Regions from separate parts of the Pseudoalteromonas sp. SCQQ13 genome, predicted to be linked through region 2. Evidence: predicted binding sites of a transcription regulator. Region 2 holds the regulator's gene; each other region holds the start of a gene.

What was found. The regulator ArgR, encoded in region 2, controls arginine synthesis, uptake and breakdown. The targets are predictions, from matches to a motif close to ANTGAATANNTATTCANT.
Region 1: the regulator ArgR is predicted to act here: its motif matches at 5,582-5,599, upstream of gltB (glutamate synthase large subunit).
Region 3: the regulator ArgR is predicted to act here: its motif matches at 6,155-6,172, upstream of argC (N-acetyl-gamma-glutamyl-phosphate reductase).

Annotation. Positions count from the first base shown of each region.
Region 1 is NZ_JADYXG010000004.1:29,577-40,158, reverse strand. It holds gene I6F41_RS04610 (glutamate synthase subunit beta) at 1-720, opposite strand, end outside; gene gltB (glutamate synthase large subunit) at 741-5,348, opposite strand; gene I6F41_RS04600 (anhydro-N-acetylmuramic acid kinase) at 5,973-7,178, opposite strand; gene I6F41_RS04595 (NADP-dependent oxidoreductase) at 7,660-8,688, shown strand; gene I6F41_RS04590 (glutathione S-transferase family protein) at 8,738-9,355, shown strand; gene I6F41_RS04585 (YkgJ family cysteine cluster protein) at 9,453-9,761, opposite strand; gene I6F41_RS04580 (RecQ family ATP-dependent DNA helicase) at 9,878-10,582, opposite strand, start outside.
Region 2 is NZ_JADYXG010000002.1:241,337-251,918, forward strand. It holds gene rpmA (50S ribosomal protein L27) at 189-446, opposite strand; gene rplU (50S ribosomal protein L21) at 463-774, opposite strand; gene ispB (octaprenyl diphosphate synthase) at 1,197-2,168, shown strand; gene mdh (malate dehydrogenase) at 2,272-3,204, opposite strand; gene argR (transcriptional regulator ArgR) at 3,431-3,898, shown strand; gene I6F41_RS02850 (Dyp-type peroxidase) at 3,914-4,813, opposite strand; gene I6F41_RS02855 (ABC transporter ATP-binding protein) at 4,864-5,913, opposite strand; gene I6F41_RS02860 (ABC transporter permease) at 5,914-7,545, opposite strand; gene I6F41_RS02865 (Fe(3+) ABC transporter substrate-binding protein) at 7,546-8,550, opposite strand; gene I6F41_RS02870 (NAD-dependent succinate-semialdehyde dehydrogenase) at 9,278-10,582, opposite strand, start outside.
Region 3 is NZ_JADYXG010000018.1:40,724-51,305, reverse strand. It holds gene argH (argininosuccinate lyase) at 171-2,036, opposite strand; gene I6F41_RS14120 (argininosuccinate synthase) at 2,086-3,288, opposite strand; gene I6F41_RS14115 (ornithine carbamoyltransferase) at 3,285-4,217, opposite strand; gene argB (acetylglutamate kinase) at 4,225-4,992, opposite strand; gene argC (N-acetyl-gamma-glutamyl-phosphate reductase) at 4,993-6,003, opposite strand; gene argE (acetylornithine deacetylase) at 6,228-7,382, shown strand; gene panP (pyridoxal-dependent aspartate 1-decarboxylase PanP) at 7,446-9,071, opposite strand; gene I6F41_RS14090 (GGDEF domain-containing protein) at 9,340-10,582, shown strand, end outside.

The DNA.
Region 1 (10,582 bases), on a different contig from region 2:
GTCAAAGTCAGTTTCTAACTGTGCCACACTAATGTCTTTGCCTACTTCAGTATTAGTAACAAAAACAATGCCTTCTTGGGCTAAAATATCAACCCGACGTTGCACTAATTCTTTTTGTAGCTTCATGTTTGGAATACCATACATTAGCAAGCCACCAATGCGGTCGGCGCGCTCATATACAGTAACCATATGGCCAGCTTTATTTAACTGTGCTGCAGCGGCAAGGCCCGCTGGGCCCGAACCAATTACGGCTACATTTTTACCAGTGCGAGATGCAGGTGGCTCAGCAACCACCCAACCTTGCTTAAAGGCATGATCAATAATTTCTTTTTCATGTAACTTAATAGCCACCGGATCGGCGTTAATACCCAGTACACATGCACCCTCACAAGGGGCTGGGCATACACGCCCAGTAAACTCAGGAAAGTTATTGGTTTTATGCAATAGCTCTACTGCATCTTGCCAGCGGCCGCGATAAATTAAGTCATTCCACTCCGGTATTACATTATTTACCGGACACCCAGCTACTGCCGGTGCAAATTCTGATTTTGCCGACTGACAAAACGGCACGCCACAATCCATACAACGCGAAGCTTGCTGCTCTACATCTGCTTGTGGTATTTCTTCATATACTTCCAGCCAGTCAATTAAACGTTCACCTGCGTTACGCTCAGTTGGCAAGGCACGACCTACGTTGATAAACCCTGTTGGATTTCCCATAATATATTCTCCTTGGCAGCTTAAGCTTTAGCGCTAGCTATGTTGTTTAAATGAATGTCGAATGCTTCTACGGCAATGTCATACTCTGAGGTGAATTTTCCGCTACTGCGTACATCATTCATATAACCTTGCATGCGTTTGTAATCAACCGGCATTACTTTAACAAAGCGCTTAACATTGCTGTTCCAATCTTTTAATAAATCACTGGCAACATCTGAACCTGTAGCATCAAAATGTTGGCTAATTAAGACTTTTAATTCGTGGCTTTCAGCGTCGGTATCTACACTTTCAAGTGCGACCATTTCCATGTTGCATTTAGCCGAAAAGTCATTATTTACATCAAGTACGTAAGCAACACCGCCCGACATACCTGCAGCAAAGTTTCGACCAGTTGCGCCCAAAATAACCACTTTACCGCCGGTCATGTATTCACAACCGTGATCCCCCACACCTTCAACAACGGCTGTTGCGCCCGAGTTACGTACACAAAAACGCTCCCCCGCTATACCGCGTATAAAGGCGCTACCAGAAGTTGCTCCAAAAAAGGCCACATTACCAATGAGGATATTTTCACTAGCAGCAAACTTAGCTTGTTTACTAGGGTACACCACTAAATTTGCGCCAGAGAGTCCTTTACCAAAGTAGTCGTTGGCATCGCCTTCAAGTTCAAAACGTAAACCCCTGGTTGAAAAACAACCAAAGCTTTGCCCCGCTGAGCCGTTAAACTTAACCTTAATAGTATCTTGCGGTAAGCCATCTGCATGGTACTTTTTAGAGATTTCGTTAGAGATCATCGCCCCTATGGTTCTGTCGGTGTTAATCACATCGTATTCAAGCGCCACACTTTGCCCAGAATCTAGTGCCGCTTGAGCATCTTTGATCATTTTGCGATCGATAATGTCGTCGATTAAATGCTTTTGCTTTATTGATTGATACAGAGTTTCGTTTTCAGCGCATTCTGCTTTGTGTAATAGTGGAGTTAAGTCAACGCCTTGGTATTTCCAATGGTCAACATCTTTGCGCTGCGTAAGGCACTGAGTTTGGCCTACCATTTCTTCAATACTTCTAAAGCCAAGCTCAGCCATAATTTCGCGTAAACCTTCTGCCATCATGGTAAAAAAGTTAACTAAAATATCGGCACGACCAGTAAACTTGTCGCGCAGGCCTTTATCTTGTGTGGCAATACCAACTGGGCAGGTATTTAAATGACACTTACGCATCATAATACATCCCTCAACCACCAATGCTGTGGTAGCCATGCCGTACTCTTCTGCACCAAGCAGCGTTGCAATAGCTAAGTCGCGTGGCGTTTTAAGTTGCCCATCGGTTTGTACCGTAATACGGCTACGCAGTTTATTACGCACCAAAGTTTGATGCGTTTCAGCCAAACCCAGTTCCCACGGTAAGCCCGTATGTTTAATTGAGCTCAGTGGTGACGCACCGGTGCCGCCATCGTGGCCCGCAATCAGTACCACATCGGCATAGGCTTTTGCCACACCCGATGCAACCGTACCTACACCCGCTTCTGATACTAATTTAACGTTAATGCGCGCGTCGCGGTTGGCGTTTTTAAGATCGAAAATAAGTTGCGATAAATCTTCAATAGAATAAATATCATGGTGTGGCGGCGGCGAAATTAAGCCCACCCCTGGCGTAGAGCCACGAGTTTTACCTATCCATGCATCTACTTTATCGCCGGGTAATTGCCCACCTTCGCCCGGTTTAGCGCCCTGCGCCATTTTTATTTGTAGCTCATCGGCATTCGCTAAATAATGGCTAGTAACACCAAAACGACCCGAAGCCACTTGTTTAATTCGCGAATTCATTGAATCGCCATTTTCAAGCGCAGTATAACGAATTGGGTCTTCGCCGCCCTCACCGCTGTTACTTTTACCGCCAATGCGGTTCATAGCTATAGCTAAAGTAGTGTGTGCTTCCCACGAAATTGAGCCAAACGACATAGCACCCGAGGCAAAGCGTTTAAAAATGTTGGCAACCGGTTCCACTTCGCTCAAGGCAATAGCAGGACGATCGCTATTCAATTGTAATAAACCCCGTAAGGTAAAGGCTTCTTTACTTTGATCGTCCACCGTTTTTGCATACTGCTTAAACTGCTCAACATTATTACTGGCTGTTGAATGCTGCAGTAAGCGAATTACCGTGGGATTAAATAAGTGCCGTTCACCATCATGACGCCACGAGTATTCTCCGCCCGTAGGCAGTAGTTTATCTATAGCAATGCGGTTGGCCTCAGGGAAACCCTCACGGTGGCGTAATAGCGCCTCTTGGGCAATTTGATCTAGGCTTAAGCCTTCAATACGGCTAACCGTACCGGTAAAGTACTGATCAATAACCTCAGAGTTAATGCCCAAGGCTTCAAAAACTTGCGCACCTAAATACGACTGTAGCGTTGAAATACCCATTTTAGAGAAGGTTTTCAACAAGCCGCTGCCGACCGCTTTGGTGTATTTTTGGGTAATTTGTTCATTTGTTAAGTTAGTATCAAGTACGCCTTCATCACGTAAACCATACATGCTCTCTAGGGCTAAATACGGGTTAACTGCCGCAGCGCCATAACCAATAACAGTAGCAAAATGATGCGTTTCGCGTATATCACCCGACTCCAAAATTATATCGGCAGATGAGCGTAGTTTTTCACGAATTAAATAGTGATGCACCGCTGCTGTTGCCAATACCGAAGGTATAGCAACATGGTCGCTGTCTACGCCACGGTCACTTAAAATGAGTATTTCATAATCATCTTCAACGGCATTTTTGGCATATAAACAAATACGATCCAGTGCTCTTTTTAGTGCACCTGGCCCACCGCTGGCTTTAAAAGTAATGTCGATCGTTTTAGCTTGAAGATGATTGTTATCTATATACTGTAGTTTGCGTAATTGCTCATTGGTCAATACAGGCTGTTCTATTTCAACCTTATGGCAATGCCCAGGTGTTTCATCGAGCAAGTTAAGTGAGCGGCCAATATAACCGCGCAACGACATAACCAACTCTTCACGAATAGGGTCGATGGGTGGGTTGGTTACTTGCGCAAATAACTGCTTAAAATAATGTGATAATTGTTGCGGGCGATGCGACAGCACTGCAAGCGGCGTGTCGGTACCCATAGCGCCTAGTGGCTCTTTAGCCGTACCAACCATACCCGCCAGTACTAGGTTAAGATCTTCGCTGGTGTAACCAAATGCTTTTTGTATTTTTCGCAGCTCTGCCAATGGCGGCTGGGCAAAAGACGCGCTAGGAACGGGTAAATTGTCTAATTCAATTTTGTTTTCAGCTAACCAACGAGCATACGGCTGAGCCGAGCTAACGTGTTGTTTTACTTCGTCATCACTAATAATGCGACCTTGCTCTAAGTCAGCAATAAATATTTTACCCGGTTGCAAACGCCCTTTTTCAACAACCGTTGATTGATCAACGCACAATGCACCGGTTTCAGAGCCCATCACTAGCGTGCCATCTTCGGTTAACAAGTAACGCGAAGGGCGCAAACCATTACGGTCAAGTGTTGCACCAATAACGTTGCCATCGGTAAACGATAACGATGCTGGGCCATCCCAAGGCTCCATAATACACGCATAGTATTCATAAAATGCGCGCTTGGTGGCATCCATATTGGTTTGTGTTTGCCATGCTTCTGGCACCATCATCATCATTACTTGCGCCAAAGACCGCCCGCTGAGCACTAATAGCTCAATAGCCATATCAAGATTAGCCGAATCTGAGTTATCGTTATTACACACCGGATTTAACATATTCAATTCAGCATCGCTAAAATTAACCGAGCTAAACAATGCCTCACGAGCATTCATCCAGTTAATATTACCGCGTACCGTATTAATTTCACCATTGTGGGCTATATAACGAAACGGCTGCGCGCGGCGCCAAGCAGGAAAAGTGTTGGTTGAAAAACGAGAATGAAACATCGCCATTCCCGAAATAGTACGCTCGTCTTGCAGATCAAGGTAATACTGGCGCACTTGCTCGGTAGTAAACTGGCCTTTATAAACAATTTTGGTAGATGACATTGAGGTTACATAAAATTCGTCACGTTCGGTGAAATCTAAACCATTAATTTTATGCGATGTGTATTTACGCAGCACAAACAGCTTACGTTCAAATTCTTGTGCGCTTAGCGCTTGCGGCTTAGCAATAAACACTTGCTCAATATTTGGCTCGCTTTCAAATGAAGCCGCGCCTAACATAGAGTTATCGCCCGGAACATCCCGATACCCTATTAAGGTTAAACCCAGTTCGGCAATATTTTGATTTAGTATTTTTTTACACGCGTCGCTAAGTGCTTTATCGCGCGGGAAAAAAATCATCCCCACACCATAGTTTAAGGCGCTTGGCAGCGTCCACCCTAGCTTTGCGGTTTCTTGACGGAAAAACTCATGAGGAATTTGAATAAGAATACCAGCACCATCACCACTTTTAACGTCAAACCCTGTTCCACCACGATGTTCCATGCAGCTGAGCATGGTGAGTGCATTTTCGATAATATCGTGTGACTTTTTACCCTTAAGGTTAGCGACAAAGCCAATGCCGCAACTGTCATGTTCAAATTCAGCGCGATAAAGACCTTGGGATTTTTTGCTCATATCATTCATTACTTATTCCTATTTCATCAGCCTATTGCTATCAGCTAAATTGTGCTTACTAATTAAGTCATATATTTTTATATACTCGAGGTATGCGCTTATCTCATTCAAAAAATCGTTAAAATGCCTAAAACAGCCACTGTAAAATCTTTTTGAATTTGTATAGTGCAGTATTTATTAGTGAAAACTTTAATCAAAGGGGGATAAAAACTAGCCGTAAAATAACGCTGAGTCAACCAAGAAATGAATATACATTCAGATTATATGAATATATATAGTCAAAAATAGTTATTAACAGCCCATTTACACTGCATTTAATAACTATGCCTTATGTTTTAAAAAAGCGCATAGTTGATTTGGATGGGTTTGGTCTTTTTAGTTATAAAAGTGCACCACTAAGGCCTGAGGGGCGAAACTAAGGGAGGATTGGTGCATCTTTAAAAAGTAAATAAGCAATAACATTTTTATAATAATTAAAGCGCAGCTGCAATTAATTACTACAAAACAATATTCACGCTAATGGCAGCGCAAAAAAATAAGCTTACCCTAAAACAGTAAGTCGCAGTTATGCAAAGGCCAAACAGTGAGTTTGGCTAGGTCTCACCTAAAAACTTAAGCTTAGAATATGTGGTTTCAATCTGCAAAACTCACTTTACCCATAGTAACGCCTGCAATTCCTTGAGCTTTATTATCAAGGTGTAGCTGCTCACCGGCTAAGCATTCGTTAGCTAAAATAGCAAAAAGTACCGCTTCTTTCGCGTCGGGATCAACCCCTAATGCGTGAGTATTTTTAAAACCTTTTATGGCCGGACAAAGCGTTACTAAATGTTGCATTAAGAGTAAATTGTGAATGCCGCCGCCACTGGCATACACCACACTATTGGGCGCCATTTTTACACACGTATTTAGCGCATTGGCAATAACCTCTGCGGTAAAGCGGTTTAAGGTGGCCATTACGTCTTGATGACTTAACTTTTGGGTATTTGAAGCCTGTTGCGCAGCCTCTAAATAAGCCAGATTAAACACTTCAGGGCCAGTAGTTTTTGGCATTTTTAGGGTTAAAAAATGATTGTCGCAAAGCGCTGTTAGTAACGCAGTATTAATAACGCCCGCTTTCGCTATCGCAGCGTTTTCATCGTAATGCATGTTATTAAAATAACGCTGCACATAGGCATCCATAATGGTATTACATGGGCCAATGTCAGAGCTAAATACTGCGTTGCTATCGCCATTTTGGGGTAAAAAAGTGAGGTTAGCTATACCGCCCATATTGAGCAAAATACGGTTTTCGTCAGAGCTTGAAAAAAACAAATAATCACCATACACGGCAAGTGGTGCGCCCTCGCCGCCTGCTGCTATATGCTTTTGCCTAAAATCGCCAATGGTAGTAATACCTGTAGTAACGGCTATTTGGTCGCTGTCGCCAATTTGTAAAGTGCCATTGTTAAAATCGTTATACTGATGCTGGCTTTTAGGACAGTGGTAAATAGTTTGTCCGTGGCTGGCTATTACATCTATATTGGCTGGGTTTACCTGCCAGCTGTTTAAACACTGATTAACCATGTCGCCATGTAATTTACCAACCCAAGGGTGCAGTAACGTAAGGTATTCTAAGTTGCATTCACGCTTGGCAAATACCTGCTTTATTTTTGTTTTGTAATCATCGCTATAATCAACCGTAGTAAACTTTAAAACCTCAATTTGGGTATGCACACCCGCGGCAGTTATTTTACATAAGGCAACATCAAGTCCATCTAACGAGGTACCACTCATTAGGCCTATAATTAATCGGCTTGGCTTTAACGCACTGTTATAAAGCTTACTAATGTGTGGGTGCATAATAATTTCGCATCTATTGTTGTTAAGTTAATAGCATTCATTTTAGAGTAGTTTAAATAAAAGTTATAGCGCTATAGAAATCAGTTAATCCACTTATAAACTCACCTTAGAGTAAATACTCACACCTTGGGGTTGATTTTTTAACCGTGTGCCCAAAACTCCTGTATTAAGATATACATACTTAACCTGAGCTCTGGTTAAGAGATTTACTAACGTATTGAATCATCGTTATATTTGATTTTATTTTCTCTAGCCAGAGGTTTTCAGTGAAAACAAGGCGAATTTACGCGTCAATAGCTGGCCTATTGCAAGTAAATTCAACGCAGTTAGCGCTGAAAATAGCTGCTTGAGATAAGTTTATTATCCGGAGCTCAGGTTTCTTACTACTTATCTGCGCATTATTGTTTAGTTTCAACTTTGCTTTAAACACAAACTAAAACATTCAGATCAAAGTAGTTCACTCATCTATTGGAGATTTTATATGTCAGTAACCAGTCGACAACTCACGTTAGCATCACGCCCACACGGTGCTCCTACCGATGAAAACTTTGCATTAAAAACACTAGAGCTGCCGCCATTAAAAAATGGTGAAGTATTACTGCGTACCATTTACTTATCCCTTGACCCTTACATGCGTGGCCGCATGAGCGACGCTAAATCGTATGCCGACCCAGTAAATGTTGGCGACGTGATGGTTGGGGCAACTGTATGCCAAGTTCAAGAGTCTAAAAACGACTCCTTTAGCGAAGGCGAATGGGTATTGGCTTACACTGGTTGGCAAGACTACGCTATTAGCAACGGCGAAGGGTTAATGCAATTAGGCAAAGAGCCTGCTAATCCTTCGTATGCACTAGGTATTATGGGAATGCCGGGCTTTACCGCTTATATGGGATTACTTGATATTGGTGCACCTAAAGCAGGTGAAACCGTGGTCGTTGCTGCAGCAACAGGCCCTGTGGGCGCTACCGTTGGCCAAATTGCAAAAATTAAAGGCTGTAGAGTCGTCGGCGTTGCCGGTGGCAGTGAAAAATGTAAGCACGCAGTAGAAGTATTAGGTTTTGATGCCTGTATTGATCACAAAGCAGATAATTTTGCACAGCAACTTGAACAAGCCTGTGATAACGGTATTGATGTTTATTATGAAAATGTGGGCGGAAAGGTATTCGACGCCGTATTGCCACTTCTCAATACATCAGCACGCGTACCTGTGTGTGGTTTAGTGTCGCAGTATAACACAACTAGCTTACCAGAAGGCCCTGATCGTTTGGGTATGCTAATGGGGCAAATACTCTCTAAGCGTATTAAAATGCAAGGCTTTATTATTTTTGACGATTATGGCCATCGTTATGATGAGTTTGCAACCGCTATGCAGCAATGGCTACAAGATGGAAAAATTCAATACCGCGAACATATGGTAGAAGGCATCGAAAATACCATTACTGCCTTTAACGATATGATCAGCGGAAAAAACTTCGGTAAAACCGTAGTTAAAATTAACAGCCCACTTTAAATTTAATGCGTTGCTGTCTATATAAAGTAGCAACGCAACAAGGATTACTATGATCAAGCTACATCATTTAAATAAATCACGCTCAAAACGTATTATCTGGTTACTAGAAGAATTAGCCGTAGATTATGAAATAGTTGCTTACCAACGTAATAAAGACTCTTTTTTAGCCCCAGATGAACTTAAACATATTCATCAGCTTGGTAAGTCGCCGGTGATAGAAGATGATGGGATTATTGTTGCCGAGTCGGGCGCAATTACCGATTACCTCATTACTAAATACGGTAACGGAAAGTTTGCACCTAAAGCAGGCACTAGCGATTATGTTGATTATCAGCAATGGCTACACTTTGCCGAAAGCTCAGCTATTTTACCGCTGCTGCTTAAAATGTTTGTATTAAAAGATGGCGCTAAAACCCAGTTTTTAGAAGGTTACGCCGACGCCGAAACAGCTAAAGTAATAAGCTACTTTAACGATCGCCTAGCAGGCAAACGTTACTTAGTAGGCGACACCCTAACCGGCGCCGATTTTATGATGTCGTTTATTGTCGAAATTGTTAAAAACTCAGGTCAACTAGCGCACTTTAAAAACCTAGTTAAGTACGATGAGCAATTACAAAGCCATGAAAAATTTCATACCGCACAAGAGCTTGAAGCTAAATACGATTAATAATCGGCTGGTATTAGTTTTATAGTTATACCAATTACATTAAATTAGTACACATTTAAAAAGGGCCTTGGGCCCTTTTTACGTTTGCTGTAATAATTTAAATTCCGCCTAGCTCGCGCTCGGTAATACACTCATCCGACGCCATTTCAAATTCGCGACACACTAACGGGCGGTTTTCGTAAATAGAACACATGAGTGTGTTGCGATCGAGGGCTTGGCACCAGCCATCATCGGCACGTTTCATTACTTCGCTGCCCCATTTATCGTATTCAATATAATGAAATGGCACACCGGTATCTGTCACTATGCGTACTTCTAATTGGCAGCAACAGGCTTGGCAATTAGCACACGTAACAGGCTCTGGGGTGGTGGTGAGGTTTTTAACCGGAATAACAATTTGAGGCATAGTGGCTTAATAAAATAAAGTAAGCCACTAGGATACACCAACTAAGCTCAAATCGGCAGAGTAAATCTATCTCTAGGGGCTATTTTAAAGGCTAACTAGGTTAAATTTAGCTAATATTATGCTAGCTGACGCGCCAGTAATTTCGCTTTAATATCACTGTAGCGCATCGCTTCACACAGCGCAAAACCACTCAATTGGCGCACTTTATTGCGTGCAAATAAAGGCACGCTCATGCCCGCTAAAAAGCGACATTGGGTTTCTATACCTACGTTATTAAAGCCTTTACTGGCTAGGTGCTGTAAAAACTCATCTACTTTTTGATAAATTACACTCTCATCAACAACATCTGCTTGCACTGAATATTCAAGCTTAACACTGTGGCCTCTGCATACTGAGCAATGGCCGCATTGCTGGGGCGCATTTTGATCGTCAAAATAACGGGCAAGGTTGTAGCTTAAACAGCTTTGCAACTCAAAAAAGCGTACCAATGCAGCTATACGTTTTATTTCGGCTTGTTCTTTATCGGTAAAATAATCATGCAGTTGCTGCGCAAGTTCAGGGTTGTTTATCACCTCACTATGCACTTTATACACTTGGGTAATACGTTTGGTTTCTAGGGTAATAAGCTGTTTTTCGGCTAAGTAGTCAAGCGCCGCAACCACTCGTTTTCGATCGACTTGCGCGGCTTGTGTCAGGCTATCAAAATTAAGCGTGCCCCATACTTTTTTAAAATCGGTATGGCTAAATATTTGCGTTAAAAATGCTTGGCGCTGCTCATCAAACTGGCCTAGCAACTCGTTTTTATCAACCAAAAACTTATA
Region 2 (10,582 bases):
ATACCCAAGCCAACTTAATACCAATTGGCATAAATATTTGAACCATTTTACGAATTAGATCGCTCTATAACTTCGTTAAAGAGCCCGCTACTTAAACCCATAGGTATAATTGCAGGCTTGGGTATATATTGTAAAATAATGAAAACAAAAAACCCCGCAAAGGCGGGGTTTTTTAACTATCTTACTGATTACTCAGTTACGATAGTTACGTATTTACGGTTTAAAGGACCTTTTTGTTCAAACTGAACTTTACCATCTGCTTTTGCGAAGATAGTGTGGTCTTTACCGATACCTACGTTTGTACCAGGGTGGAAACGAGTTCCACGCTGACGAACAATGATGCTACCCGCTAGAACTGATTCGCCACCAAAACGCTTAACACCTAGGCGTTTGCTTTCTGAATCGCGACCGTTACGAGTACTACCAGCTGCTTTTTTATGTGCCATTTCTAAGTACCTCTAATTAAGCGCTAATGCCAGTGATTTTAACTTCTGTGAACCATTGACGATGGCCCATTTGCTTACGAGAATGCTTACGGCGTCTAAATTTAACAACCTTAATCTTCTCACCGCGACCATGTGAAACAACCTCAGCTGTTATCTTACCACCGTTTACGAACGGTACACCAATCTCGATTTTCTCACCATCAGCAACTAAAAGTACTGAATCAAATTCTACTGCTGCACCAGTTTCAACGTCTAATTTTTCAAGACGAATCGTTTGACCTTCAGTCACACGATGCTGTTTACCACCACTTTGGAAAACCGCGTACATAATTAACTCCGTCTGTGCGCCCTCAAATCGACGCAACTAAAATATTCTTCGATAGGGCGCGAAGTTTACGCTACGGCGTAATAACTAGCAAGCCTATTTTGTAATTAAAATGAATAAAAAGTAGCTGCATTGAGAGCAATTCAATATTTCCCCTATTTTATATTAAATAGCCCTTTTGCCAAGCGCTTTTTCACGATTAGTGAAAATAATTTGCCTTAGCTAAACACACACTACAACGGATAATAAATAAACATAAATTACAGCACACTTTGTACGCTAATTAATCAGCTATCTCTCGTATTTAAGTGCTAATTAGCGATGTTAACCGTGTTTTTTCAGGGAATCGTCACAAAATATCGAGCTAGTGCTTTTTTTGTTGTACAATCTGCGCCGTTCACACATAAAAATTGGCTCGGAGATCAATGGATATAAAAGCTATCCAGGCGTTAATCGAAAACGATATGAATGACGTCAATCAACTTATACATGCGCAAATGCGCTCAGATGTGGCGTTAGTTAACCAACTTGGCTTGTATATTGTAAACAGTGGCGGCAAGCGCGTGCGCCCAATGTTGGCAATACTAGCGGCCAGAGCATTGGGTTATCAGGGTAAAGATCATATTACACTTGCAACTATTGTTGAGTTTATTCATACCGCAACACTATTACATGATGATGTTGTTGATGAATCTAACTTACGCCGAGGCACGCCTACAGCAAATGCTGAGTTTGGTAATGCTGCCAGCGTATTAGTGGGCGACTTTATTTACACTCGTTCATTTCAGCTTATGGTTGGCCTTGGTAAAATGCAGGTAATGCAAGTGCTTGCAGATGCAACTAACATTATTGCTGAAGGTGAAGTATTACAGTTAATGAACTGTAATGACCCCGACACCACTGAAGCGAGTTATATGCAGGTTATTTATTCTAAAACCGCTAAGCTATTTGAAGCCGCGACAGGCCTTGCGGCCATTATTACTGAGCAAAACCAAGCCACGCTTGATGCGCTTAACCTATACGGCATGCATTTAGGTACTGCGTTTCAGCTCGTTGATGACGTACTTGATTACAACGCAGATGCAGATCAATTAGGTAAAAATATTGGTGATGATTTAGCCGAAGGGAAACCAACTCTGCCGCTTATTTATGCAATGCAACATGGTAATGAGCAGCAAACACAGCTGATCCGTGACGCTATAGAGCACAGTAATGGCATGGATCATCTTGAAGAAATTTTAGCGGCACTTAAACAAACCAATGCGCTTGAATTTACGATGCAAAAGGCCGAACTTGAAGCCGACAAAGCCATTGCTTGCTTAGACTTTTTAGCTGAGTCTGAATATAAACAAGCACTTGTGAGCCTTGCCCGTATTGCAGTTGATCGCGATCACTAACTTTACTGCCTTTATGTGTAGCTAACCTGGGTGCAGGTTAGCTAAATTCCGAGCAATAAAAAAGCCTGCAAACGCAGGCTTTTTTGTCACTTGATTTTGGCTATTACGCCATGAAATCAACACCTTCTTTGATGTCTTTTTTCAGTGTTTCAAGCATGTCATTTTTTGCTTTTGTTTCAAATGCGCTTAGTTCGCCGTAAGAAAGAATTTCTTCTACGCCGTTTTTACCTAAACGTACTGGGTGTGCAAAGTACTCCGCATCGCCATTTTCAACAGCAACGTACGCGTAATCTACAACGTCTTCACCTTGTAGGCCTTTAACTAAAGACATACAAAAACGAGCTGCTGCTGCACCCATTGATAAAGTAGCTGAACCGCCACCCGCTTTAGCATTTACAACTTCAGTACCCGCATTTTGGATACGTGGAGTAAGTGCTGCAACTTCTTCATCTGTAAAGCTCACGCCTTCAACTTGAGAAAGTAGAGGTAAAATAGTAGTACCTGAGTGGCCACCGATTACAGGAACTTTAACAGTTGCTACGTCTACGCCTTTAAGTTCAGCAACAAATGCTTCTGAACGAATAACGTCAAGCGTAGTAATACCAAATACGCGTTTAGCGTCGTAAGTACCTGCTTTTTTAAATACTTCAGCAACAATTGGTACAGTGCCGTTTACTGGGTTAGTAATAATACCTACTAATGCTTTAGGACAACTTGCAACTATGCCTTCTGCTAACGTTTTGATGATGCCAGCATTTACATTAAATAAATCTGCACGATCCATACCTGGCTTACGTGGCATGCCAGCAGGAATAAGTACGATATCAGCATCTTTAAGCGCTTCATTTAACGCATCAGCGCCAAAGCCAGCTACTTTAACCGCTGTAGGGATATGAGATAGATCAACCGCAACACCTGGAACTACTGGTGCAACATCATATAGTGATAATTCAGAACCAGCTGGTAAGCCTGTTTTTAATAATAAAGACAACGCTTGACCGATACCGCCTGCAGCACCTAATACAGCAACTTTCATTGGAATTCTCCGTGATTTGAGGTAGGAAATATTTATGGCTCTAAGATAAAGAAATTAGCGACTAAAAACAAATTTATCCTGCCTATTTTCGTAATATTTTAGACCATAGTTGTAAAAACATTTGGCCTGAATACAGTAAACTGGCAAGTTAAATAAACAACTGCTGCATAATTATTCGTTTTTGTGTAGAATTTGCGGCATGGATAATAAAAAGCAAATAAAAACTATGCAACCACAAGACAAACAGGAAGCGTTAGTAAAAGCATTTAAAGCGCTTTTAAAAGAAGAAAACTTTGGTTCTCAAGGCGATATAGTAGATTCGTTAAAAGAGCAAGGTTTTGACAATATAAGCCAAAGTAAAGTGTCGCGCATGCTTAGTAAGTTTGGCGCGGTACGAACGCGCAATGCCAAACAAGAAATGGTGTATTGCTTGCCAGCAGAAATGGGCGTACCCACAGCAAAAAGCCCGCTGCGCCAGCTTGTTATTGATATAATGCATAACGAAATGATGATTATTATCCGTACCAGTCCAGGCGCGGCTCAGCTTATTGCGCGTTTACTTGACTCATTAGGTAAAGCCGATGGCGTGTTAGGTACTATAGCTGGCGACGACACTATTTTTATTGCCCCAGCTAAAATATCTGAAATAGACTTAACCCTAGAGCGGGTACGTATTTTATTTGATACGGTTTAGTATTTAAAACATGCGTTATAACTGCTTTAAAAACCCAACTGACGGTGCAAAAAACGCAGACCCCATATCGGCTTGAGTAAAATCAAGCCAATGATCATAGCACTCCCCCTCACCTAAACGACTTTTTAATACCTGTTCAAATGCGGTTCCACTGGCCGAGCAAGTAATTGACAGCATTCCTTGCTCGTAAACATCGCCATAAGGCATGCCTTGATTAAGTAATATTGGCTGGCCTTGCTCATCTTTTAATTCACTGCGTTGTGCATGGCTGGTTTCAAGCGCTGGGGCTATAAGAGTGTTGTCTAAGCGAGTGCGACCTATTATTTGCTCTTGCTCATCTAGCGATAGATGCTGCCATACGCTTAGATCGTGCTTATAACGTTGCACATGAATATAACTGCCTTGATCCTCAAAGCTACCTGGTTTATTTATTAACGCCGTTGCCCACTTTTGTCGGCCATGCGGCATTTTGCCACCATAAATAAAACCATTGAAATCGCGACCATCTAAAAATCTAAAATTACGAATTTGTTCCACCAGCTCTACGTCTGGTGCAAATAACTTTAAAATTTGCAGTGCAAATAAATGATTGACGTCTTCGCGGTCTGAACGTATTTGCACAAACAAATCACACGGCTGCACGCTCATTGCGTGTTCATTATGATTTATATTAGGAAAGCTTTGTAGTTCACTGGGGATATACTCTGGCAAAATATGCGGCCAATACTGTGCACCAATAGCCACCATACAAGAAAGCATAGATTCAGAAAACTGATCGCTAAACTCTTCCTCAATAGCGCTTACTTGCTTGAGCTTTGTACGTAATGACTCATCTTGGCCATCAAACACATTAAAAAATAAATGCAAACCGTGTAAGTTTGCTTCAGCACAAATCCCTGATTGCGCTTGTGCCATTGTTATTCCTTAGCTTATAAATAGATAAACACAGCGAATAACAAATTAATTTATGATTCGAAAAAATTCACCGTGTGGGGTTTTATTTTTATTATAACCTGCTCATTTTGAACAAATGACTGGCCATATTGCGCTGCAACTTCTATTTCTTGTTGTGCAATAACTACAGTGTAAACATAAGCCGAACCAATAAAACGACTGCTTAATATGGTGGCGCGTTCACTATGGCTATCTTTTTTATTGTCGCTCCTTAGCTCTATTTGATGAGGACGCACATATATTTTTCCTATATTAGCCTGATGCTGGTGCGCAATAACCGACTCAACTAGGCCAAAAGCGGTTTTATATTCAGTTGCTGTTAACACTTCTGCGCTTAAGTATATGCCCTGACCCAGAAACTCTGCAACCTCCTTTGAGCTTGGTTTAGCAAAAAGCTGTTCTGGGGTGCCCTGCTGAGCTATTTTACCCTGGTGCATAATAGCCAGCGTGTCTGCAAATGCAAAAGCCTCTTCCTTTGAGTGGGTAACAAATACTGCCGACACTTGTTGAGTTTTAATTATGCGGCGAATATCGGCAATTAATTCAAAGCGTACTTGAGTGTCTATATTCGAAAACGGCTCATCAAGTAATAGTAAACTTGGTTTGTAAGCAAGTGCACGCGCAATCGCCACGCGCTGTTGTTGCCCACCCGATAACTGATGCGGATACCTGTCGGCGCAGCCAACTAAATGCACCAGCTTAAGCATTTCATCAACGCGCTGTTGCTTTTGCTCTTTACTCATTTTACTTAAGCCAAAAGCAATATTATGTGCCACGGTTAAATGCGGGAATAACGCATAATCTTGAAACATCATGCCAATATTACGATGCTCTGGCGAGATAAATGTATTGGCGTTACTCACCAGCTTGCCATCGATAAACACGCTTCCTTGTTGCGTTTCTATTAGCCCTGCAATTGCTTTTAAGGTGGTGGTTTTACCACAACCACTGGCACCTAACAAACACACTATTTCGTTTTTACCTATGGTTAAATTTAGCTCGTGAATAACCTTAGTACCGTTATATTGATAGCTCACGCCTTGTAAAATCAAACTACTCATTTAACTACGTTGCTCCATAGAACGGTTAATAAAATACAGAGGGATAAATCCAACCAGCACAATAAATAATGCCGATATAGAAGCCAGCTCTAATTGCTCATCACTCACATACTGAAACACATGCGTAGCTAAGCTTTCAAAATTAAACGGCCTAAGTAACAAAGCCGTAGGTAGCTCTTTCATGCATTCAATAAACACCAGCAAAGCCGCAGTAAGCAACCCGCGTCTAAGTAGGGGTAAATGCACCAAACGTAACGTATGGCCTTGGCTTTTGCCCATAGATTGGCTAGCCATGTCGAGAGAGGGGCTAATGCGTAAAAAGCTCGACTCAATCGCGCCATGTGCTACTGCGTAAAAACGCACTACATAAGCAAAAATAATGGTAAATACACTGCCAGTGAGTAACAAGCCTATATTTAAGTCGTATGGCTCAAGCACACGGTTTACAGTATTTTCTAACAGCGTAAGCGGTAATAGCACCGCAATAGCCAGTACTGTTCCTGGTAAAGCGTAGCCGGTGCTAGCTAATCGCCCCGGAATAAGTGGATAGCTTTGCTTGGCTATACGTTGATAAAACACCACTAATACACTAAGTAACAGCGTTACTACGCTTACTACTATAGCTACCTTTAAACTTTGCCACGCATAGCTAAAAAACTCACTACTCCATGCTTGATCAAAATAAACAATGGCGTACTTTATTAACACAGCAATAGGTATAACAAAGGCAACAATTAAAATCACACTGCAAAATAGCGTTGCCAGCCAAGCCGACTTGCCTTTTAATATATAAAGCGCTTCACTATTTATACCCGACTGACGCTCAAACACCGCTTGATTACGGCGACTAAAGCGCTCCGCCATTAAGGCTAAAAACAATAGTAATAACATCACGCCCGATATTTTAGCTGCAGCGGTTAACGAGTAATAACCAAACCAAGTATCGTATACGGCAGTGGTTAACGTGCTTACAGCAAAGTAGCTTACTGTGGCAAAGTCAGCCATGGTTTCCATACTAATTAGCGCTAGCGCAGCTACAATTGCGCCGCGCGATAACACTAAGCTCACCCTAAAAAAGCTCTGCCACGACGACAGCCCCATTAACTGGCTAGCCTGTACTAACTTAAAAGACTGCTCACGCAAGGCTGTTTTAAAAATTAAATATAAATAGGGATAAAGCACCAGTGCAAGCATTACAATAGCGCCGGGCAAAGTGCGTATATCAAAAAACCAGTAATCATCCGGCGATTGCCACCCAAACCAGTCTCTGAGAGTATTTTGTACTGGGCCTGCGTAATCAAGCAAGTCGGTATAAACATAGGCAATAATATAGGTAGGCATAGCCAGTGGCAGCATTAACGCCCATTCAAACTGTTTTTTACCCGGGAACTGGCAATAAGCGGTTAGCCAGCCAAGTGGTAAGGCAATAGCACAGCTTAGTACACACACACCTAAAATAAGTAATACGGTATTAGAAATGTAATCCCACAGCACTGTATCCCAAAGATGCGAAAACACCTCTGAGTTACCTTGTAGAGATTCAAATAGCAGAAAAAACAATGGGGTCGACAGTAATAATCCTGTCGACCATGCAAAAAGCTGCCATTTAGACAGCTGAAATTTATAAGTCATTTAAAGATCGAATTTCACCTCATCAATTAGCCTTAACGCTAACGGACGATATTTACTAATTTCATCAAGTGGTAAGCTATCTTCTTTAAAGCTTCCCCAAGATGCAACTAAACTTGATAATTCTACGCCTGGCTTAACCGGATATTCCATATTAATTGAAGCGTACATGTTTTGCGCTTTATTGTCGGTCATATACTCTAGGAGTTTCAAGGCATTTTCAGGGTTTTTAGCGTATTTTGTAATAACTGCACCCGACACATTTATATGCGAGCCGCGATTGATTTGGTTCGGAAAGTTAATATTTACCGCTTGTGCCCATTCTTTTTGGGTTTCATCTTGCAGCATTTTACCTAAATAGTAACTATTGCCAAATGCAAGATCGCACAACCCTTCTTTTACTGCTTTTACTTGCGCTCTATCGTTACCTTGTGGTTTACGCGCTAAATTTGCTTTAACCCCCTCAAGCCATACTTTGGTATCTGCTTCACCATGGTGTGCAATCATGGATGCAACTAAACCCAAATTATACGGATGTTTACCAGAGCGAGTACATATTTGCCCTTTATATTTTGGATCGGCCAAATCTTCATAAGTCAGCTCAGGTAGCGCGCCCACACGCTCTTTTGACGAGTAAACATTACGTACTCGCTTAGTAAGTGCCACCCACTGGCCGTCGCCATCACGAAATGCCGCAGGCACATTGTTATTAATTGCTTCGCTACTAATAGTTTGCGTTAAATCTAAATCTTCAAGTTGGATTAAGGCGCTAAAATTAGACGTTAATACTAAATCGGCTTTGCTGTGTTTACCTTCGCGCTTAACGCGCTCTATTAAGCCTTTATTAGCAAACACTACATTTGTTTTAATTCCAGTTTGTTTGGTAAAGTCATCTAAAATTGGTTTTATTAAAAAAGGCTGTCGAAAAGAATAAATATTAACGGACTCAGTTGCAAAAACGGGTGCCGACACAGCCAAACCAACTACAATTGCGAATACTTTTTTCATATTTCCCACCTGAATAATAACTATTATCAATAATTCTACCGTGCCTTACCCAAAAGTGCACACTTTATATAATCTGATCCTGTTAAAATCGCTAAAATAGAAAACCAACGTAAGATATATCCTACAAACGTGACAGCCAATGATGAAAACACAACATGAAAAACCATAACAAACAAAGTAACCAATTGTTTTAATTAAAGTAAGTTATTTTAACTATTACGACTATAGCAATTAATTAGCAACCTATACTTCTTTAAAATATCGTACCGCCTATAATTAACTTAACAACCAAGCAGTGATGCTTAACGAGTAAATGGAAACGGACAACTTACTCGACCAACCAATGATTTAGGTTACTAATACAAAACGGATTTTAGGACAGGCTCTAGGAGAGCAGCACAATGGAATGTCTTAAAGGATAGCATCTGGATGATGCGTAAAGGATAGCAACAAAGGATTTACGTTGTTTTACAGGATGTTGAGGAAATAAAGGATACAGGCAGGAGCGCCTACATTACATAGAACTAAAAAGTAATATTGTAATAACAAGGATTTGTAAGAATTTGGAGTTGATTAAGTTCAATTGCAGGATGCAGAAAATTAGAAGATTCCGCAAGCGCGCCTAGAGATAGAGCGCGCTTTTCTTTGCCTAAAATAAATTGCTCAATGTATTTGTACAGCGCCTTGAAGTTGTTTTACTGCAAGCCGCCAAGAGCATATAAACGGTTTAAATTTTAATACACACGTATTTTTCTTCTAGGTACTCATTTAACCCTTGGTGCCCCCCTTCACGGCCAAGGCCCGATTGCTTAACACCACCAAATGGCGCTACAGGGTTAGAAATAACGCCTTCGTTTACACCAATCATGCCAAACTCAAGACCTTCGCTAATGCGATAAACCTGCTTAATATTTTGGCTGTAAAAATAAGCGGCTAAGCCGTAAGGTACGTCGTTTGCTAGAGTAAGTACTTCGCTTTCATCATCAAAAGGAATAATTGTTAATACTGGACCAAATACTTCTTCATGGTAAATATCCATGTCGGTAGTGACGTTATTTACAATCAACGGGTTTTGAAAGCTGCCACCTAAATCACTGTTATCACCAATCAATACTGCCCCTTTATCTAGTGCGTCTTGTACTAGCTGCTGTACTTTTTCTTTTGCCTTAGGGTAAATAAGCGGGCCGATATCAACATCTGCTGTAAAGCCATTACCGACTTTTAAAGCAGCCACCTTAGGGGTTAGTTTATTTAGTACCGCATCAATAATATTACGCTGAATAAAGATACGGTTTGCAGCAACACAAGCTTGCCCACTATTTCTAAACTTAGCAGCCATTAACCCCTCAATAGCTGCATCGAGGTCTGCATTATCAAAAATAATGAAAGGTGCGTTTCCTCCAAGCTCCATAGAAGTGCGCTTAATAGTACCTGCGCATTGCGCTAATAACTGCTTGCCTACCCCCGTTGATCCGGTAAAAGTAAACTTACGCACTATCTCAGAGTCGGTTAGTATTTTTCCTACTTTTTTAGCGTTTTGCGATACTAAGACGTTAAATGCCCCTTTTTCAAACCCTGCTTGATCGGCTAAATAGGCAAGTGCAATAGCGCATAATGGGGTGTGCTCTGAAGGTTTTAATATAAAACTACAACCGGCTGCATAGGCGGGGGCAACTTTACGCGTAATCATAGCAACAGGAAAATTCCATGGCGTGATCCCTGCAACAACTCCTACAGCCTGCTTAAAGCTGGTTAATCTATGGCTATTGTCGGTAGCAGGTATAACATCGCCATAGCTGCGCTTAGCTTCCTCGGCAAACCATTTTATAAAGCCTGCGCCGTAATCAATTTCGCCCAATGCTTCTTTAAGTGGTTTACCTTGCTCTTTGGTCATTAACTCTGCAAGCGTTTGCTTGTGTTTTATAACTAGCTCATACCAGCGCATCAAGGTTTCGCTTCGCTGCGTAGCATTGGTTGCTTTTAATTTAACAAATGCGCTTTGAGCAGCAACTATTGCATTATTTACACCCTG
Region 3 (10,582 bases), on a different contig from region 2:
ATCTAAGCTGTTACTACATTTTACACTTACAACAAAAGCAACCACTGTGCCAACTTTTAATTAACACCTTGAAATAATCATAAAACTTTATATTTATAACTTAAATTAGTGTTTTTTACCCATAAAAAAACGCACGAGGGTAACCCGTACGTTTTTTACATCTAGGGAGTTTAAGCCACGAATTTACACGGGATCTCCGCTTTATTACTTAGCTTTAAAATATATTCCATTGCGACTTCATCGCAGTTTTCTTTACGTAAACAAAGCTCACAATCTTTCATTACTTTTTCTGGCAAGCTTTCTTTGGTACAAAAGCTAAAACGCTGTTTTTCAAAAAAATCTGGGACTCGGGTTAGCACTATTACTCTATTTAACGCCAATTTTTTGGCTTTCGCTAATAAATGTTCAACTAACTGCCGCCCTTGTCCTGACACTGCGCTTTGTGGGTCTATACCCAAAGAACGTATTTCCGCCAAACCTGTATCGTAAATGTACAGTGAGGCACACCCCGATACTTTGCCGTTAATTTCGGTTACAGCAAATTCGTTAATCGAGTGCACCATATCACTTTTAGCCCGTGGTAGGTTTTCGCCTACCGTAGCCCAATGTTGAACTAGCTTAGCAATCGATTCAACATCGTCTAAATTAGCATCACGAACCGTTATTTGCTGTTTTTTTTTCGCAGCTTTAATAGCGCTGGTTACTTGCTCAATTGATGTTCCGCCAAGTGCTTGACGCGCTTTAATGCAGGCGTCAATTTCTAGTACCGGATAAACATCATCTGCAAATACGTCACTTACCGATTTATATTGCTCAAGCGATAAGTCTTCAAGCGTTTTACCTTCACTAATGGCCAATTGTACCAGTACACCCACAATATGGTGCCCTTCTCTAAAAGGTACGCCCTTAGCTACCAAGTAATCTGCAAGCTCAGTTGCATTTGCATGGCCACCTTTTGCCGCTGCAAGTGTACGTTCGCCTTTTACTTTAATACCTTTAATACACGCTTGTGCCATATGAATACAGGCAAGCCACGTTGGCATAGCGTCAAATATGCCTTCTTTGTCTTCTTGCATATCTTTATTATAAGCAAGTGGCAGTGCTTTTAGGGTCATCATCATGGCACTAAATGCACCAAAAACGCGTCCGGTTTTACCGCGAATTAGTTCCAGTGCATCTGGATTCTTTTTTTGTGGCATCAGCGATGAGCCCGATGTCACATTATCCGCAAGCTCTATAAATCCGGCTTCGCCTGAGTTATAAAAAATAAGATCTTCTGACATACGCGATAAGTGAATCATCGAAATAGACGCACAACTTAATAGCTCTACTACAAAATCACGATCAGATACGCCATCAAGGCTATTTTTAGTCGCTCCTGTAAAGCCTAAACCCTGTGCTAATGCTTGACGATCAATTGGATAAGCCGTACCCGCTAATGCACCACTGCCCAGTGGGCAAAAGTTCATCCGCGCTTTAGCATCTTGCAGGCGGCTTTCATCACGCTCTAGCATTTCTACGTAAGCCATACACCAGTGACTAAACAATACCGGTTGTGCACGTTGTAAATGCGTATAACCTGGTAAAATAGTCCCAAGCTCACGCTCTGCTAATGCAACAAACTCACCCTTTAACTGGGCAATGGCTTTTAAAATATGATCAGCAATATCGCGACACCACAATCTAAAATCGGTGGCTACTTGGTCATTACGGCTGCGCCCTGTATGTAATTTTTTAGCTAAATCACCTACTTTTTCGATTAACGCAGCTTCAACATGAGAATGAATATCTTCTGCGCCTGAAGTTGCTACCGCTTGTGGATCTGCTTTTACTTCTTCAAGCAATTGGTACAATGCTGCAACTAACTCTTGGTGCTCGTCACTTGATAACACATTAACTTGCTCAAGTGCACCAGCCCATGCAACAGAGCCTATTATATCTTGCTCTGCTAATTGATAATCGAAAGGAAGAGAGTCGTTAAATTGCTTAAACGCCTCGTCTGGACCCGTAGAAAAACGCCCGCCCCATAATGCCATGAAATCTCTCCAAACCCGATATTGCCCCTTTTAACAAGGGGCGTAAAAATTACTTTTTAGCTAATGCTTTTATTCTGCTTGAAAGCGAGAATAAACGAATAAAGCCCTCTGCGTGTGATTGGTCGTACACATCATCTTCACCAAAGGTAGCAAACGCTTCGCTGTATAAACTGTGTGGCGACTGCTTTTGCACTGCTGTAACTTGGCCTTTATATAGCTTAAGCACAACTTCACCTGTTGCATCTTTAGAAAGTGCTTCAGCACCAGCTAAAATAGAGTCTTTAAGTGGTGTAAACCAACGACCGTCATACACTAAATGTGCAAATTCGCCGCCTAGTACTTCTTTCCACTTACGGCTTGCTTTATCAAGCACCAGTTCGTCAATGGCTTGCAGTGCCGCCATCATTACGGTGCCACCTGGGGTTTCGTAACAACCGCGCGATTTCATACCCACTAATCGGTTTTCTACAATATCAACACGACCAACACCATGAGGCGATGCAATATCGTTTAATTTAACTAAACAATCATAAGGTTTAAGCTGCTCACCATTTACTGCAACAACTTCACCTTCAACTACATTTAGTGTTACTAGTTCAGCTTTATCTGGCGCTTGCTCTGGAGAGTTTGTCCAGGTCCACACTTTTTCACTTGGTTGGCACCATGGATCTTCAAGTTCGCCGCCTTCGTGCGAAATATGCCATGCGTTTGCATCACGGCTATAAATTTTTGTAGCCGATGCCGAGCATGGAATATCGCGCTCAGCTAAGTAATCTAGTAATGACTCACGGCTTGATAAATCCCATTCACGCCATGGCGCAATTACTTGTAAATCAGGCGCAAGCGCTGCAAAACACGATTCAAAACGTACTTGGTCGTTACCTTTACCTGTACAACCATGAGAAAGTGCATCGGCACCCACTTTACGCGCAATTTCTACCTGTGCTTTAGCAATAATTGGGCGCGCCATAGACGTACCTAATAAATAAGTACCTTCGTAAATTGAGCCTGTTTTAAGCGTAGGGTAAATGTAATCACTTACCATTTCGTCTTTTAAGTCAACTACATAACACTCAGAAGCACCCGATGCGATAGCTTTAGCTTCTACGCCTTCAAGCTCCTCTGCACCTTGGCCAACATCGGCCACAAAGGCAATAACTTCACAGCCGTAATTCTCTTTTAACCATGGCACAATGGCCGACGTATCAAGTCCACCTGAATAGGCTAAAACGACTTTTTTAAATGAACTCATAGGTGTTCCTTAACAAAATTTGGATTTAATAATGTAACTAGCAGAGCGTTTTGCGCATGCATACGATTCTCGGCTTGTTGTATAATTTTTGACGCTGGACCGTCCATTACCTCAGAGGTAATTTCGAACTCACGGTGTGCCGGTTGGCAATGTAACACTGTTGTTGCACCGGTTTGCTCTAATAATGCTTTATTTAATTGATAAGGCATGTATTTTTCTTTTACTAACTCAAGTGGTGTGGTGTCGCCCATTGATACCCAAGTGTCGGCGTATACTGCGTTTGCACCAACAGCAGCTTCTACTCTGTCGCTCACCATTACTGACGCACCATTCATTGCTGCTATTTGTTCCGCTTTTTTCAGAACTTGTGAATCTGGAGAACATCCTTTAGGCGTAACGGCAACAAAGTCTGTACCTAATGTTGCAGCAAGCAACATTAATGAATGCGTTACGTTGTTGCCCTCACCTAAATAAGCTAACTTTAATTGACTCACATCGCCATGCACTTCTTGTAGTGTTAAAAAATCAGCAAGTGCTTGGCAAGGATGATATAAATCACACAAGCTATTAACTACTGGCACCGATGAATACTGCGCTAATGTGGTTAATGTACTGTGCTGATTTACGCGCGCTACAATACCATCTGCCCAGGTAGAAATATTAAGAGCAAAATCTTTTACTGACTCACGTGCACCCATCGCGCCATTTTGTTGATCTAAATACACGGCATGGCCGCCTAAGCGATTTATACCAATATCAAACGATAAACGTGTACGTAAGCTTTGTTTTTCAAATAAAGTAACCACTGACTTACCAGCCAATACTTGGCTGTATTTTTTAGGGTTTGCTTTAATATCTTGCGCTAGCTTTAATAAGTTAAGTGCGCCTTGTTGGTCTAATTCTAAACCCGTTAAAAAATTCTCAAACATAATAAACCTATGGTGTAATTTTAGTTCCGACATGCTTGCCTTGCAGCAAAGCTGTTAAGTTTTCTGGCTTTTGCCAGCTGGAAATATACACACCGCGTCGTAAGTGTTGGGCAGCGTGAAGACTGGTCTTAACTTTGACCTCCATCCCGCCCACAATTACTCCTTCATTTATTAAAGTATCAATGTGTTTTGTATCTAGTTGATGTAAAGGCTGCTTATTTGCATCAAGCACTGCTTCAACATCGGTCATAAATATTAGTTCTGCGTTTAAGTTGTTGGCAATTGCAGCGGCGGCTTCGTCAGCATTAACGTTGTACCAAAGCCCTTGCAAGTCAAAACCAATTGAGCTGACAATTGGCATACGGCCAATTTTTAGTAAATCGTTAATAATCGAATCATCGTTACTGGTACATTTACCCACTAAACATAATGCTTTTAGTTTTTGCGTGGCAGTAACACCAGCTTCATACAAACTTAAACCAACTGGTTTATGGCCAGCATTAATTGCCGCACTCATTAATTGTTTATTAGCACAACCTGCAAGCGCACCCACTATGTACGGCATTTGCTCTTTAGGGCTAATACGTAAACCTTGATGCTTTGCACTGGCAAAACCAGCGTCTTTAAGCCAAGTATCTACAAGCGCGCCTCCGCCATGCACAATGACAAACTGCGCGTTGTGCTGCTCATTAAGTACTGAAAATAATGCTTTAGCCGCGTTTTCTGTATTAAGTACAGCGCCGCCAAGTTTAATTACCCAGGTTTTTTTACTCATTTAAAACGATCCTTTTAAGCCTGTGGTATGCGCCAATCCCATTGATAAATTAATACACTGCAAAGCTTGTCCTGCAGCGCCTTTTAATAAATTATCAATGGCAGCTATAACAATTAACTGTGTGCCTTGTTGCTGCCAGCCAATATCTACATATGGCTGTTTAGCTACGCCTTTAATTGAGGGGATTTTATCGCCCAGTAAACGAATTAACGGCTCATCGGCAAGTACTTGGTACGCTTGTGTTACTTGCTCAATGGTGACATTAGGCTTTAATTGCACATAAATAGTTTCTAAAATACCACGCGGGAAATTACCTAAATGGGGTGTAAATAAAACATTGTGACCAAGGTGTTGCTCTATTTCAGGGCCATGACGATGATTAAATAAACCATAGGGGGCAAGCGACACTTCGCAAAAATGGGTACCAATACTAGCTTTACGCCCTGCGCCGGTTACACCCGATACCGCATTAATTATAATTGTTTGCTCTGTTAATAAATCGGCCTGCTGCAAAGGCTTAAGTGCATTAAGCGCAGCCGTAGGATAACAACCCGCTACGGCTACTAATTGCGCCGCGGCAATAGCATCGCTATTCCACTCAGCCAAACCATAAGCAGCTTGATTTAATAACTCTGGATGTTGGTGCTCAAAGCCATAATAAGTAACGTAGTCGTCATTGCTCGCAAGGCGATACCCGCCAGATAAATCAAATACCTTTTTACCCATGGCTAAAAAACGCGGCGCTAAATCTACGCTTACTTTATGATCGGTACATAAGCACACGTAATCGGCACTGTTTTCTATATCGCTAAAAGCAGATTCACTAAGAGGCAGTAAAGGCTGATCGAGTAGCCCTAAGTGTTCGGGGTATAAATCACTCAGCAGTTTATTTTTATCTAAGCTACCTTGAGATACATAACAGCCAGTTAAAATTAGTTTAGGGTGCTTAGCAACTAAACTTGCTAGTTCTGCGCCGCTATAACCGCTTGCGCCAATAATCACTACATTCATTGTTTACTCGTTATTTAAAATTAGTTACTACTTATCCATGTTGTTCGCTTAAACTAGCTCTGGGGCTAATTAAGACTTTAATTAATTAATGAATGTTGATTATCGTCGTATTATTTTCATGTCGCTACTTTTAAAATATTTATGCTTAAAAAGTGAATTGATATTCATCATAAATACTTTTATATTGTTATGCAATTAAATTGATTACTTATTTTGGATTTTTTATGTCTTTGCCTTCATTTATTTCTATGTACCAACAATTAATTGCAGCGCCTTCTATTAGTGCCATTGAAGATAGCCTGTGTATGAGTAATAAAAATGTTATTGAATTACTGGCACAATGGTGTGAAAGCTTAGGCTTTAGCTGTGAAATAATTGAATTAGAAGGCGGCAAAGGTCGCTATAATTTATTAGCTAAACGCGGTAAAGGCGATGGTGGATTAATGCTCGCAGGCCATACCGATACAGTGCCATTTGACGATAGCCGCTGGAATCATAATCCATTTAAATTAACCGAGCACAACAATAAACTATATGGCTTAGGCAGTATTGATATGAAAGGCTTTTTTGCTTTTGTACTGCAAGCTATTAGTGAACTTGATGAAAAACAGCAAACTCAGCCTATTTTGATCTTAGCCACCGCCGATGAAGAAACAACAATGGCCGGTGCTCAACAAATTTGTAAACATCCAAATTTAAAACCAGATCGCTGTATAATTGGCGAACCCACTGATATGACTCCAGTATTTACACATAAAGGGCATATGAGTACCGCAATTAGAGTAGTCGGACGCTCAGGCCATAGCTCAGATCCCGAACGTGGTGTTAACGCCATCGAAGTAATGCACAAAGTGATTACAAAACTACTGATCTTAAAAGAACAGTTAAAGCATAAATATTCAATAGAACACTTTGAAATACCCTATCCAACCTTAAATTTTGGTAATATTCATGGCGGCGACAACGCGAACAGAATTTGTGGTTGCTGCGAAATGCATATAGATATGCGCCCATTACCGGGCTTAAGCGTGCAAGAGCTGCAAATGTTAGTACTTGATGCAACTCACGAAATAAACCAGCAATACCCTAATGCCGTAAGCGTAATTGATTTACACGAACCAATTCCTGCATTTACTGGTAGCACCGATAGCGCTTTGGTTAAACTAGCCGAAAAAATAGCGGGGCAAAAAGCGGTGGCAGTAAACTACTGTACAGAAGCGCCATTTATTCAACAGCTTGGTTGTGAAACCATAGTAATGGGCCCCGGCTCTATAAACCAAGCGCACCAACCTGATGAATTTTTAGCAATGGAAAAAATTAAGCCTTCACAGCAAATTATCACTAATATAATTAAAGCGAGTTGTTTTAGCTTTTCTTAATTGCGATTATAAAAATAAAAAAGACGCTAAATAGCGTCTTTTTTATTTAAGCTAATATTTTAATTACATATACTTGCTTAAATACTTTTTAAATACCGGATCTGTTTTAGCCAACTCTTTTTGTTCTGCTAAAATTTCTTTTAAAATAACGCCTGATGTAAGTGGGTTAGCAAGTACTACCCTAAATACCACGGTGGGCTGATTATCGTATTGAGTAGGCGTTAAACGCGTACGTGATACAAATGATCGCCCTGATTCACGTTGCCGTTTTTGCATACTTGCAGTAAAGCGATTAAGTGAGGCAAAAATATCAATCCGTGTTTGTGGATCAGCATCTGCAATTGCCTGCTTTATTTGCTTAGGCACATAACGATACGTTAATAAGCACAGCTCTGGCTCTGAGATCAGCTCAAAATCTTCATCTGCTTTAATTAAATTAGCAAAGTAATGGGCTTTTTTAATACTACGATCGATTAGCATTTCGTAGCCTTTACGGCCAATTACACGTAAGCAAGCATGTACTAACATTGCCATACCCGGGCGACTTCCCTCAAGTGTATGGCTACCTAAATCTTTTGAGCCTTTACGTAAAATATACTCTGCATGATGTTCAATTGCATCGGTAGCGGTTGGATCTTTAAACAACACCAGCCCAGCTCCCATAGGAACATACATTTGTTTGTGTGCATCAATGGTAATTGAGTCTGCGCGCTCAACACCTTTGAGTAAATGGCGATGGGTATTAGATAACAAAGTTGCCCCGCCCCATGCAGCGTCAACATGAAAGTGGCAATTAATGTCTTGTGCTAAATCTGCCATCGCTTCAAGGGGATCGATATTACCGGTTTCTGTGGTACCCGCTACTCCAATAATGGCCATTACTTTAATACCTTGCGCTTCAAGCTCTAAGGCTTTTTCGCGCATGGCATTAACATCTACTTTATTGTTTTCGCATGTTTTAATACCCACTAAGTTTTCACGACCAATTCCTAATAAATCAGCCGCTTTACCTAACGAATAATGGCCTCGCTCAGAAATTAAAATAGCTAAGCCTTTATAGCCGTAATGCAGCATACCAGCAATTAAGCCTTGTGCGCCTATTCCCCTAAAATCGCCATCAGGTTTTAATAAGCGATTTCGCGCAATCCACAACGCCGTAATATTGGCTACAGTACCGCCTGAGCAAAATGCACCTAATGATGTTTTTGCACTGTGCATCCATTTAGCATAAAACTCGTGTTGTTGCCCGTACGCTAAATGATGCATCATTCCAAGCACTTGGCGCTCAAGTGGGGTAAAAGCTTTAGAGGTTTCTATTTTTACTAGGTTTTGATTTAGCCCTACCATTAGCTTTGACAGTGGTAGTAAAAAATGAGGTAAAGCAGAAGTCATATGGCCAATAAAGCTAGGCGCTGCGGTGTGCACAGAGTGTGCAACCAGCTGCTCCATTATATCTTGCGCATAAGCAGATACAAACGTTGGATCCTCTGGGATCATCGCCGACTGAAAGTCTTTTTCAATTTCGTGTAATGGTTTTTCAATTGCCGCAATGTTTTCGTTTAAAAAACCTGCTAAATTACTCGATATTTCAAGCTCTATTTTGCTTAAAGTTGAGTCTGGCGCTTCAGGTACAGTAAATATACGCTTAAGGCTTTCTTTAGAGGCGACGGCAAAACGCTTTTGATCCATCTTAATACCTAGTGTGTGGCTAAAACGCCTGCTACTCTATTAAACACACTAAATTAAGGTGCTATTTTAGTAACAGGGTTTTTAATAATTGCGCTAACTTTACTGCAATATTAAGAAAATGTCTCGCTTAAAGCCATAAAAACGCTAAATGACATGACAAATAATACTAATTTTGGCTGTTTTTTATCTTTTTAATTCAAAATCAATTAAGTCATTGGGCATTTGTTTTTTTTGCGTATAATTAATTTAACAATAAAAAGGGAATTATATGCTACAAGGAAAACTAAGAATAAATGGGTTAATAAGCGCTTTTATGCTGTTTTTAATCAGTTTAATTATCTGTGTTTATTATACTTATAGCACCATTCGCAGTGATGTAATTAACACTCTCGATAATCGCCTTATTAATGCAGCCACCAGCGTTAAATATATTTTGGGCGATGACTATCACAGTAAAATAAATAAAACCCAAACTATTAGCTTTGCAACTTACGAAAGTAAAAGTAAGCAGCTTTCTGAGCTTGCACAAGCACTCGATATTGCTTACGTGTATTCTATGGTGTTAATTAATGGCAAGGTTCATTTTAGCGCCTCTAGCTACACCCAAGAGGATCAAAATAGTGGCAAGGTAACCCAGTTTTTAGATTTATACCCAGAGGCAACTAAAGCTAATATTGGTGCCTTTTTATCTACTGAGCCTGTTTTTGAAATATCGAGTGATCAATGGGGCGACTTTAAAACTATTTTTATCCCGCATATTGATAAAAATGGCATTACATATTTAACTGCTGCCGATATAAGCCTTAAAACTATTAATAATAAGTTAGCGCAAAGCGCCTCAACATCGGCTGTTTTAGGCGGCTTTTTTTTAGTTATTATTATATTGTTGCTGATTATGTATAACTACGCGACTAAACGCGCTGCCATGAGAGACTCTGGTAGTGGTTTTGCTAATCATATTGCGCTTGAAAAATATTTTTTAAATACCCCTGTTCACCATATGCAAATGGCCATAATTTGGGTGAACGAAATTGAAAATATAAACCGCTTTTACGGTACTAAAGTGGGTGACAAAGTAATGAAAAAATTACTAATACACTTTAAAAAGCACAGCAATGTAAATTATCGTATTTATCGTGTAGCAACCAATAAACTGGTGTTACTAACCCCCAAAGAAACCCCATACGAAGAGCTAAGTAATTTAATCCAATCATATAATTTTAATACGCCATTTTTAACCAACCCCTTTATTTACATTACGTTATGTGCAGGTATTGCCCGAGGAAACAAGTCGTTACTGCTAAAAAATGCCCATATTGCGGCTTTACAGGCAAAACAAGGTAACCTTAGTGTTGTTAATTACTCTGAGGCTATAAATGACTCAAAGTCGCTGTATTTATATAATTTAGAAATAGCAAAAGAAGTACGTGAAGCGTTTGAGCAAAAGCGCGTTGTGCCCTATTTTCAGGCTGTTATTGATATAGAGTCTAAACAAACACTACACTACGAGT